Regions from separate parts of the Pseudomonas sp. CGJS7 genome, predicted to be linked through region 1. Evidence: riboswitches for the same ligand, from Rfam matches in the RefSeq annotation. Region 1 holds a riboswitch; the other holds the start of a gene.
The links. A riboswitch is a leader RNA that binds a small molecule or an ion and turns the genes downstream of it on or off. The one in region 1 is predicted to bind glycine.
Positions count from the first base shown of each region.

Region 2: it holds a riboswitch for glycine, as region 1 does, so the genes downstream of both, V7787_RS20590 (trimeric intracellular cation channel family protein) here and gcvP (aminomethyl-transferring glycine dehydrogenase) in region 1, are expected to answer to the same signal.

Region 1 is NZ_JBAMDI010000088.1:33,635-37,841, forward strand. Features, by position in the region: gene gcvP (aminomethyl-transferring glycine dehydrogenase) at 1-1,785, opposite strand, end outside; glycine riboswitch at 1,992-2,086, opposite strand; gene V7787_RS36330 (VOC family protein) at 2,426-2,884, shown strand; gene V7787_RS36335 (multidrug effflux MFS transporter) at 2,881-4,152, shown strand.
Region 2 is NZ_JBAMDI010000033.1:80,498-84,704, reverse strand. Features, by position in the region: gene V7787_RS20600 (hypothetical protein) at 1-639, shown strand, start outside; gene V7787_RS20595 (ABC transporter ATP-binding protein) at 636-1,379, shown strand; glycine riboswitch at 1,683-1,790, shown strand; gene V7787_RS20590 (trimeric intracellular cation channel family protein) at 1,942-2,547, shown strand; gene V7787_RS20585 (uracil-DNA glycosylase family protein) at 2,551-3,129, opposite strand; gene V7787_RS20580 (MFS transporter) at 3,450-4,207, opposite strand, start outside.

The DNA.
Region 1 (4,207 bases):
GGAGTCCGGAATCAGGCAGATGTCGCGATGGTCTTCGCCGCGCGAACGGTGGTAGGCGCGGATCGCCAGCAGGCCGGCGTATTCGCCCTGCGCGCCGGAGTTGGGCTGCAGGCTGACCGCGTCGTAGCCGGTGCACTCCACCAGCATCGCTTCGAGTTCGTCGATCAGCTGCTTGTAGCCGACGGTCTGCGCGGCCGGGGCCAGCGGGTGGATGTTGCCGAACTCAGGCCAGGTCACCGGGATCATTTCGGCGGTGGCGTTGAGCTTCATGGTGCAGCTGCCCAGCGGGATCATGGTGCGATCCATCGCCAGATCCTTGTCGGCCAGCGAGCGCATGTAGCGCAGCAGCTCGTGTTCGCTGTGGTGGGTGTTGAACACCGGGTGCTGCAGGAACGAGGACTTGCGCGCCAGCGAGGCCGGGATGGCGTCGGCGGTGGAAGCATCCAGCGCGTCGATGTCGAGCGCGGCGCCGAACAGGCCGGCCAGCGCGGTCAGGTCTTCGCGGGCGACGGTTTCGTCCAGGCTCAGGCTGAGGCTGGCGGCGTCGATCTCGCGCAGGTTGATGCCGGCGGCGGCGGCCTTGGCATGGATCGCCTTGGCGTCGATGCCGCTGACGTGCAGGGTGTCGAAGAAACCGTCGGCGACGCTGACGCCGGCCTTACGCAGCGCGGCGGCCAGGATCGCGGCCTGGCGGTGGACGCGGCGGGCGATCCGGGTCAGGCCGTCGGGGCCGTGGTAGACCGCGTACATGCTGGCCATCACCGCCAGCAGCACCTGCGCGGTGCAGATGTTGCTGGTGGCCTTCTCGCGGCGGATGTGCTGCTCGCGGGTCTGCAGGGTCAGGCGGTAGGCCGGCTTGCCGTCGGTGTCGACCGACACGCCGATCAGGCGGCCGGGCATCGAGCGCTTGTAGGCGTCGCGGCAGGCCATGAAGCCGGCGTGCGGGCCGCCGAAGCCGAACGGCACGCCGAAACGCTGGGTGTTGCCGACCACGATGTCGGCGCCGAATTCGCCCGGCGCCTTGAGCAGGGTCAGCGCGAGCAGATCGCTGGCGACCGCGACGATGCCGCCGCGCGCGTGGACCGCGTCGGACACGGCCTGGTAGTCGTGCACGCCGCCGAAGGTGTCCGGGTACTGCAACAGCGCGCCGAAGGAATCGACCGTCGCCGCCTCGGCGTCGTCGCCGACGTGCAGCTTGATCTCCAGCGGCTCGGCGCGGGTGCGCAGCACTTCCAGCGTCTGCGGGTGGATGTTCTTGGAGACGAAGAAAGTGTCGGACTTGGACTTGGCCGAACGCTTGGCCAGGGTCATCGCCTCGGCCGCGGCGGTGCCTTCGTCGAGCAGCGACGCGTTGGCGATTTCCATCCCGGTCAGGTCGGCGACCATGGTCTGGAAGTTGATCAGCGCTTCCATCCGGCCCTGCGAGATTTCCGCCTGGTACGGCGTGTACGCCGTGTACCACGCCGGGTTTTCCAGGATGTTGCGCAGGATGACGTTGGGGGTGTGGGTGCCGTAGTAGCCGCGGCCGATGAAGCTGCGGAACACCTTGTTCTGGCTGGCGATGGCGCGGATCTTGGCCAGGGCCTCGACTTCGCTGATCGCGCGCGGCAGGGCCAGCGGCTGGGTCGACTTGATCGAGCCGGGGACGATGGCGTCGGTGAGCGCTTCGAGCGAGTCGTAGCCGACTTGCCCCAGCATGTGGCCGATCTCGGCGTCGTTGGGGCCGATGTGGCGCTCGATGAAAGCGTCGTGGTGCTCGAGATCGCGCAGGGATACGTTCGTCATGGGCAGGGGGCGTCCTAAGGCAGCGTGCGGTGCCGCACGCGAGGCGCCCCTCTGTCCTTTTGCCTGAGAGTTTGGAAGCGTGCTGCGGTCAGGCAGCTAGGGGAGGGGATGGCCGCTGGGGCCGCTCCTGTCCGCGCTCGCTTCGTGCCCCTTCGGCGCCGGTTCCGCTCCGATGTGGCCGGGGCGGGCGGTCTCTCCAGAGTTTTGTACACGCGACGGTATAGGGCCTGAGCGATTACGGGCGTTGCGCCTTCGGCAGCGGAGCCGGCGTGGGCCGGGCCGCTTCTCCCACCGCGTGGTCGAAGCGGCGATTATAGCCCGTGCCGGGGTGGGTGGGGGTGGTTCAGTCCGTCACCCGGCGAGCGTCGCCTGGGCCCCTGTAGGAGCGGCGCGAGCCGCGACCAACCGCAGAGACGTACGAAAGCGCATCCCTCCGAAGCCAGGGCCCGCAATCCTCGCCCGCATCATTTTCCGGCCGTCGGACGCTTCGGGTAACTGCGGTCGCCCAAACCTCTGCGGTTGGTCGCGGCTCGCGCCGCTCCTACAAGGGCTTTCGGACAGATCGAAACAAGTCTTGCGGCATCGGCCGGGCCGCGCGGGAGTATGCTGTCGGGCCCCATTCATGCGAAGAGGTCCGGCCATGGCCGACAGACCGTTCCGCCTGCTGCAAATCGATCACGTGGTGCTGCGGGTGCGCGACACCGCCAACATGATCGCCTTCTACTGCGACGTGCTCGGTTGCAGCGTGGAGCGGCGCCAGGACGCCATCGGTCTGGTCCAACTGCGCGCCGGCAGTTCGCTGATCGATCTGGTCGACATCGACGGCAAGCTCGGCCGCGCCGGCGGCGCCGGGCCGGGCGCGGAGGGCCACAACATGGACCACCTGTGCCTGCGCGCCGAGCCGTTCGACCACGAGGCCATCGTCGCCCACCTGCAAGCGCACGGCGCGCGCATCGGCGATTTCGGGTCGCGCTACGGCGCCGAGGGCGAAGGCCCGTCGCAGTATCTGTTCGACCCGGAAGGCAATGTGGTCGAACTCAAGGGCCCGCCCGAGCACGCGCCGGCCGATTCCACCGTTTCCCAAGCAGCGAGCCGATGAGCGAAACCGCCGCAACTCCCGCGAAGACGTCCTTGTCGATGCGCCGGCTGGCCCTGTTGCTGGGCGGCCTGGCGATGTTCGGGCCGTTCTCCATCGACACCATCTTTCCGGCGTTTCCGGCGATGGCCAACGAGCTGGGCGCGGACAAGCTGGAGATGCAGCAGACCATCAGCGTGTATCTGGTGGCGTATGCGCTGATGAGCGTGGTGCATGGGCCGTTGTCGGATGCGATCGGGCGGCGGCGGGTGATCATCGGCGGGCTGGTGGTGTTCACCCTGGCTTCGGTCGCGTGCGCGCTGTCGGAAAGCCTGCCTACTTTGCTTTTCTTCCGCGCGGTGCAGGGCTTGTCTGCGGGTGTTGGCCTGATCGTAGGCCGCGCGGTGATCCGCGACGTGCTGCACGGCGACGACGCGCAGCGGTTGATGAGCCAGGTGATGATGATTTTCGGCATCGCTCCGGCGATCGCGCCTATCATCGGCGGCTGGATTCTGGGCTGGGCGCATTGGCCGGCGATTTTCTGGTTCCTGGTCGCGTTCTCGGCGATGCTGCTGGCGGCGGTGATCTTCCTGCTGCCGGAAACCCATCCGCCGCAGGCGCGGCTGGCGCTCAAGCCCAAGCGTTTGCTGCGCGATTACGTGGCGATCTTCCTCAACCCGCGCTTCCAGCGTCTGACTGCGGCCGGCGCGTTCAATTTCGGCGCGCTGTTCTTGTACATCGCCTCGGCGCCGGCGTTCGTGCTCGACATCCTCAAGCTCAACGAACGCGAGTTCGCCTGGTTCTTCGTGCCGACCATCGGCGGCATGGTGCTGGGTTCGTTCGTATCCGGGCGTGCGGCCGGCAAGGTCAGCGGCGATCGGCTGGTCAATATCGGTTTCGGCTTCTGCGCGCTCGCGCTGGCGATCAACCTGGGCTACAACCTGTGGACCGACGCGCCGCAGGTGCCGTGGGCGGTGATCCCGATGTGCATCGGCGCGTTCGGCATCGCCTTGGTGTTTCCGATCGTGACCTTGTCGATCCTGGACATGTACCCGCATCAGCGCGGTTCGGCGTCGTCGTTGCAGGCGTTTTCCGGGTTGGTGGTCAACGCCTTGTTGGCCGGGGTGATCTCGCCCTTGCTCAGCGACAGCGCGCTGCATCTGGCGATCGCAGGTTCGGTGTTGACCGCGATCGCCTGGGGCTTCTGGCGCTGGGAGGCGCTGGTGTCGAAAGCCGCCTGCGCGCGCATCCCGGACGATGCGGTGGTGGTGGAGCCGCAGGACTCGCTGTAGTCCGTCCGGCCATCGTGGCCGGATCGGGCGGCGCAGCCTCGATCCGGCCAAGCCG
Region 2 (4,207 bases), on a different contig from region 1:
GGATTGGCGGCGATGCTGGTGGTGGCCTTGGCGCTGGCCGTACTCGGCGGCGATAGCCAGGCCCAACGCGGCGCCGGCGCGATTCTGATCGCGGGCGTGGCGCTCGGCACCGCGCTCGGTTTGATTTCCGCGCTGCGCCATCGCCGGCATCCGGCCCGGCGCATGCGCGAAGGCGCGCGCCAGCCGTTGTTCGGTCTGACTTGGCTCGACGACGCGCGGCTGCCGCACGTCAGCGATTGGCAACGCCGTGAAGCGTTGCTGCGTTGGCGTCGCGGCGGCCATGCGTGGATGATCGGCGCGGTGCTGTTGGCCATGCCCGGCTCCACCGGCGCGGCCAGCGGCGCGGGCGTGTTGCTGATCGCCATCGCCCTGGCCTGGTTCAGTCTGGTGGTGCAGGCCTGCGCCGAGGCGAGCGCGGATGCGGAAAGGTTGTTGACCAGCACCGCGCGCGCGCCGCATGCCTTGGCGCGCGCGGCCTGGCGCTATCCCGCGTTCGCGTTCGCTTGCGCGGCGGCGTTCGCCGCGGCCGGCGCCGCGCTGTTGTCGCTGGGCTGGCGCGCCGCGCCGGTGTTGCTGGCGATACTGGCGGTGCTGTGCTTGCCGGCGCTGCGTTCCTTCCATCGGGGCGCGCCGCGATGACCGCGATGTTGGAACTGCGCCGGCTGCAGCACCGCTACGATGAGCATGCGGTGTTGCACGGCATCGATCTGAGCCTGCCGGCGGGCGAATTCGCCGCCTTGATCGGCCCCAACGGTTCGGGCAAGACCACCTTGCTGCATTGCCTGGCCGGCATTCAGCGGCCGAGCGGCGGGCAGGTGCTGATCGGCGGCCACGACATCGCGCGCACGCCGCTGCCGGCCAAGCGCTTGCTCGGCTTCGCGGTCGATCCGGCGCGCTTGCCGCCGCTGCTCAGCGGGCGCGAATGCCTGCGTCTGTTCGCCGGCGCGCGCGAGTTGAGCGAGATACCGGCAGCGACGTTGGCGCTGGCCGACACCTTGGCGTTGACGCCGATGCTGGATCGGCGGATCGGCCAATACTCGCTGGGCACGCGGCAGAAACTGGCGATCGCGCTCGGCCTGCTCGGCGAACCGCCGCTGCTGGTGCTGGATGAGCCGCTCAACGGGCTCGACCCGCTCAGCGCTTATGCGCTCAAGCGGCACCTGCAACAGCTCGCGCGCGAGCGCGGCACCACGGTGCTGCTGGCGACGCATTCGCTGGACGTGGCCGAGCGGTTCATCACCCGCGCGGTGCTGTTGATGGACGGGCGTTTGCGTCGCCAATGGTCGGCCGATGAGCTCGATGCGATCCGCGCCGATCCGCGCCGTTCGCTGGAGCAATCGATGGTCGAGGCCTTGGCCGATTCCGAGCCGCCGCGTTGATGGATGTCCGAATGTAGGAGCGGCGTCCCACAGGGATTTCCTTCGGTCACAAGCCGCGACCGCGACATCGGGCTTGCGTCGTTTGTGCGGTGTCGCGGTCGCGGCTCGCGCCGCTCCTACAGGGGGCTTCAGGTCGCCGCTCGGTATTCGGGCTGCCAAGGGCGGGTTTTCGTGAAGTCCGCATCTTCGCTAACTGCTACCATGCGCCCGTTCGCAGAAGAGTGGCGCCGGCCCGCAGGCCGCCGAAGGCGCAGGCTCCCATAATCGCTCAGGCTCGGCCGTCAGGCCGGAACACTGCAACGACATCGCCGATCTGGAGAGAGGCCGCCATGCGGCCCACCGAAGGGGCAAGCGGCCGCCGGCGCGAGCGTCGGGCCGCCCAAACTCTCAGGTAAAAGGACAGCGGGAGCGGCGCCGCGGCTCAGGCCTCGGAGACGACTGTGCGATGCGCGGCGGATGCCGCGCGTTCGCGCGCGCGATGCGGTGGCTGCCATCGCTCACGCCCGTTCGTTTTCGTCGCCGTCGCCGCGGTTCCCCCGTGTTGGTCCGACGGAGTTCCGCCGTGTTGCTGCAAATCATCTACCTCATCGCCATCAGCGCCGAAGCCATGACCGGCGCGCTGTCCGCCGGGCGTCGGCGCATGGACCTGTTCGGCGTGGTCATCATCGCCAGCGTCACCGCGCTGGGCGGCGGATCGCTGCGCGACATCGTGCTCGGTCACTACCCGCTGGGCTGGGTGCGCCATCCCGAGTACCTGGCCTACACCATCGGCGCGGCGATCGCGGCGACCTTCCTGGCCAAGAAGCTGCACTATCTGCGCCGCGCGTTCCTGTGGCTGGACGCGCTGGGTTTGATCGCCTTCACCCTGATCGGCTGCACGGTCGCGCGCGAGGGCGGGCACCAGCCGGCGATCGTGGTGATCGCCGGCATGCTCACCGGCGCGTTCGGCGGGGTGCTGCGCGATGTGCTGTGCAACGAGATTCCGTTGGTGTTCCAGCGCGAGTTGTACGCGGTGATCTCGTTGCTGACCGGCGTGGCGTATCTGTTGCTGCTGCGTCTGGGCGTGGCCGAGAACGCGGCGATGCTGGCTTGCCTGGGCGCCGGTTTCGCCTTCCGGCTGCTGGCGATCCGCTACGAGTGGGAGATGCCCAAGTTCGTGTACCAGTAAGCGTTACTCGGCCAATACCTGGGCGACGCGTTCGCGCAGTGTCGGCACCAGTTCCCGTTCGAACCACGGATTGCGCTTCAGCCACAGGTTGTTGCGCGGACTGGGGTGCGGCAGCGCGAGCAGACTCGGCCAGTGTTCGCGCCATGAGGCGACCGCCGCGGTCAGCGACGCCGCGGCGGGCAAGTGGCGCGCTTGCGCGTACTGGCCGACCGCGAGGGTCAGCCGCAGGTTGCGCAGATGCGGCAACAACTTGGCCTGCCAGGTCGGCGCGCATTCCGGGCGCGGCGGCAGATCGCCGGACTTGCCCTTGCCAGGGTAGCAGAACCCCATCGGCACGATCGCCACGCGCGCGGCATCGTAGAACCTCGTCCGATCCAGCCCCAGCCAATCGCGCAAACGCTCGCCGCTGGCGTCGTCGAACGGAATGCCGGACTCGTGCACCTTGCGTCCCGGCGCCTGCCCCGCGATCAGAATCCGCGCCCGCGCATCGGCCTGCAGCACCGGCCGCGGCGCATGCGGCAACTGCGCCGCGCAGACGGTGCAGGCGCGGATCTCGCGCAGCAGGGCGGGCAAATCGGCCATGCGTCTATCGTACTGCGCGACCAGAAATTCGGTACCCAAAACAACACCCGCCCCCAACTAAACCCCACCGAAGGATTCCCCCCTTTGAAAAAGGGGGGCTAGGGGGGATTCGCTCTTGCTCTTCATCCCCGCGAATGCGGGGATCCAGGGCTCTATCGCGACATATCTCTGAAGTCTCTGGATCCCCGCCTTCGCGAGGATGACGATAGGTGAGAGGCGTTAAGGCTAATCGCCCTATCGATTCGCGATCCCAACCACCTGCCCCAAAAAACTACGCCGGCTCAAGGCCGGCGCAGTTTCATCGAATCAAGCCCACCCGCTTACGCGGTGATATCCCGATCCTTGGTCTCCGGCAAGAACAACGCCCCGATCACCACAGTCATCGCCGCGACGACGATCGGATACCACAACCCGCTGTAGATATCGCCGGTAGCGGCGACGATGGCGAAGGCCGTGAACGGCAGGAACCCACCGAACCAACCATTGCCGATGTGATACGGCAACGACATCGAGGTGTAGCGGATCCGGGTCGGGAACAACTCGACCAGCCACGCCGCGATCGGCCCGTACACCATGGTCACCAACAGCACCAGGAAGGTCAGCAGCACGATCACCATCGGCGTGTTGATCTGCGCCGGATCGGCCTTGGCCGGATAACCGGCGGTCTTCAACGCTTCGCTCAATTGCTTGCCGAATTCCTCCGACTTGGCCTTGAACGCCGCGCTGTCGAGCGCTTCGCCCTCGAAGCTGGTCAACGACGCCGCGCCGATGCTGACCGTGGCGACGCTGCCGGCCGCGCCGGGCGCGTTGTTGTAGGGAACGCCCTTCTTGGCCAGCGCCGACTTGATCACGTCGCAGGATTGCTTGAACGCGGCCTTGCCGACCGGGTCGAACTGGAACGCGCAACGCTGCGGATCGGCGGTGACGGTGACCGGCGACGCCGCGACCGCGGCTTCCAGCGCCGGGTTGACGTTATGGGTGAGCGCCTTGAACACCGGGAAGTAGGTGAACACCGCGATCAAACAACCGGCCAGCACGATCTTCTTGCGCCCGATCTTGTCCGACAGCCAACCGAACA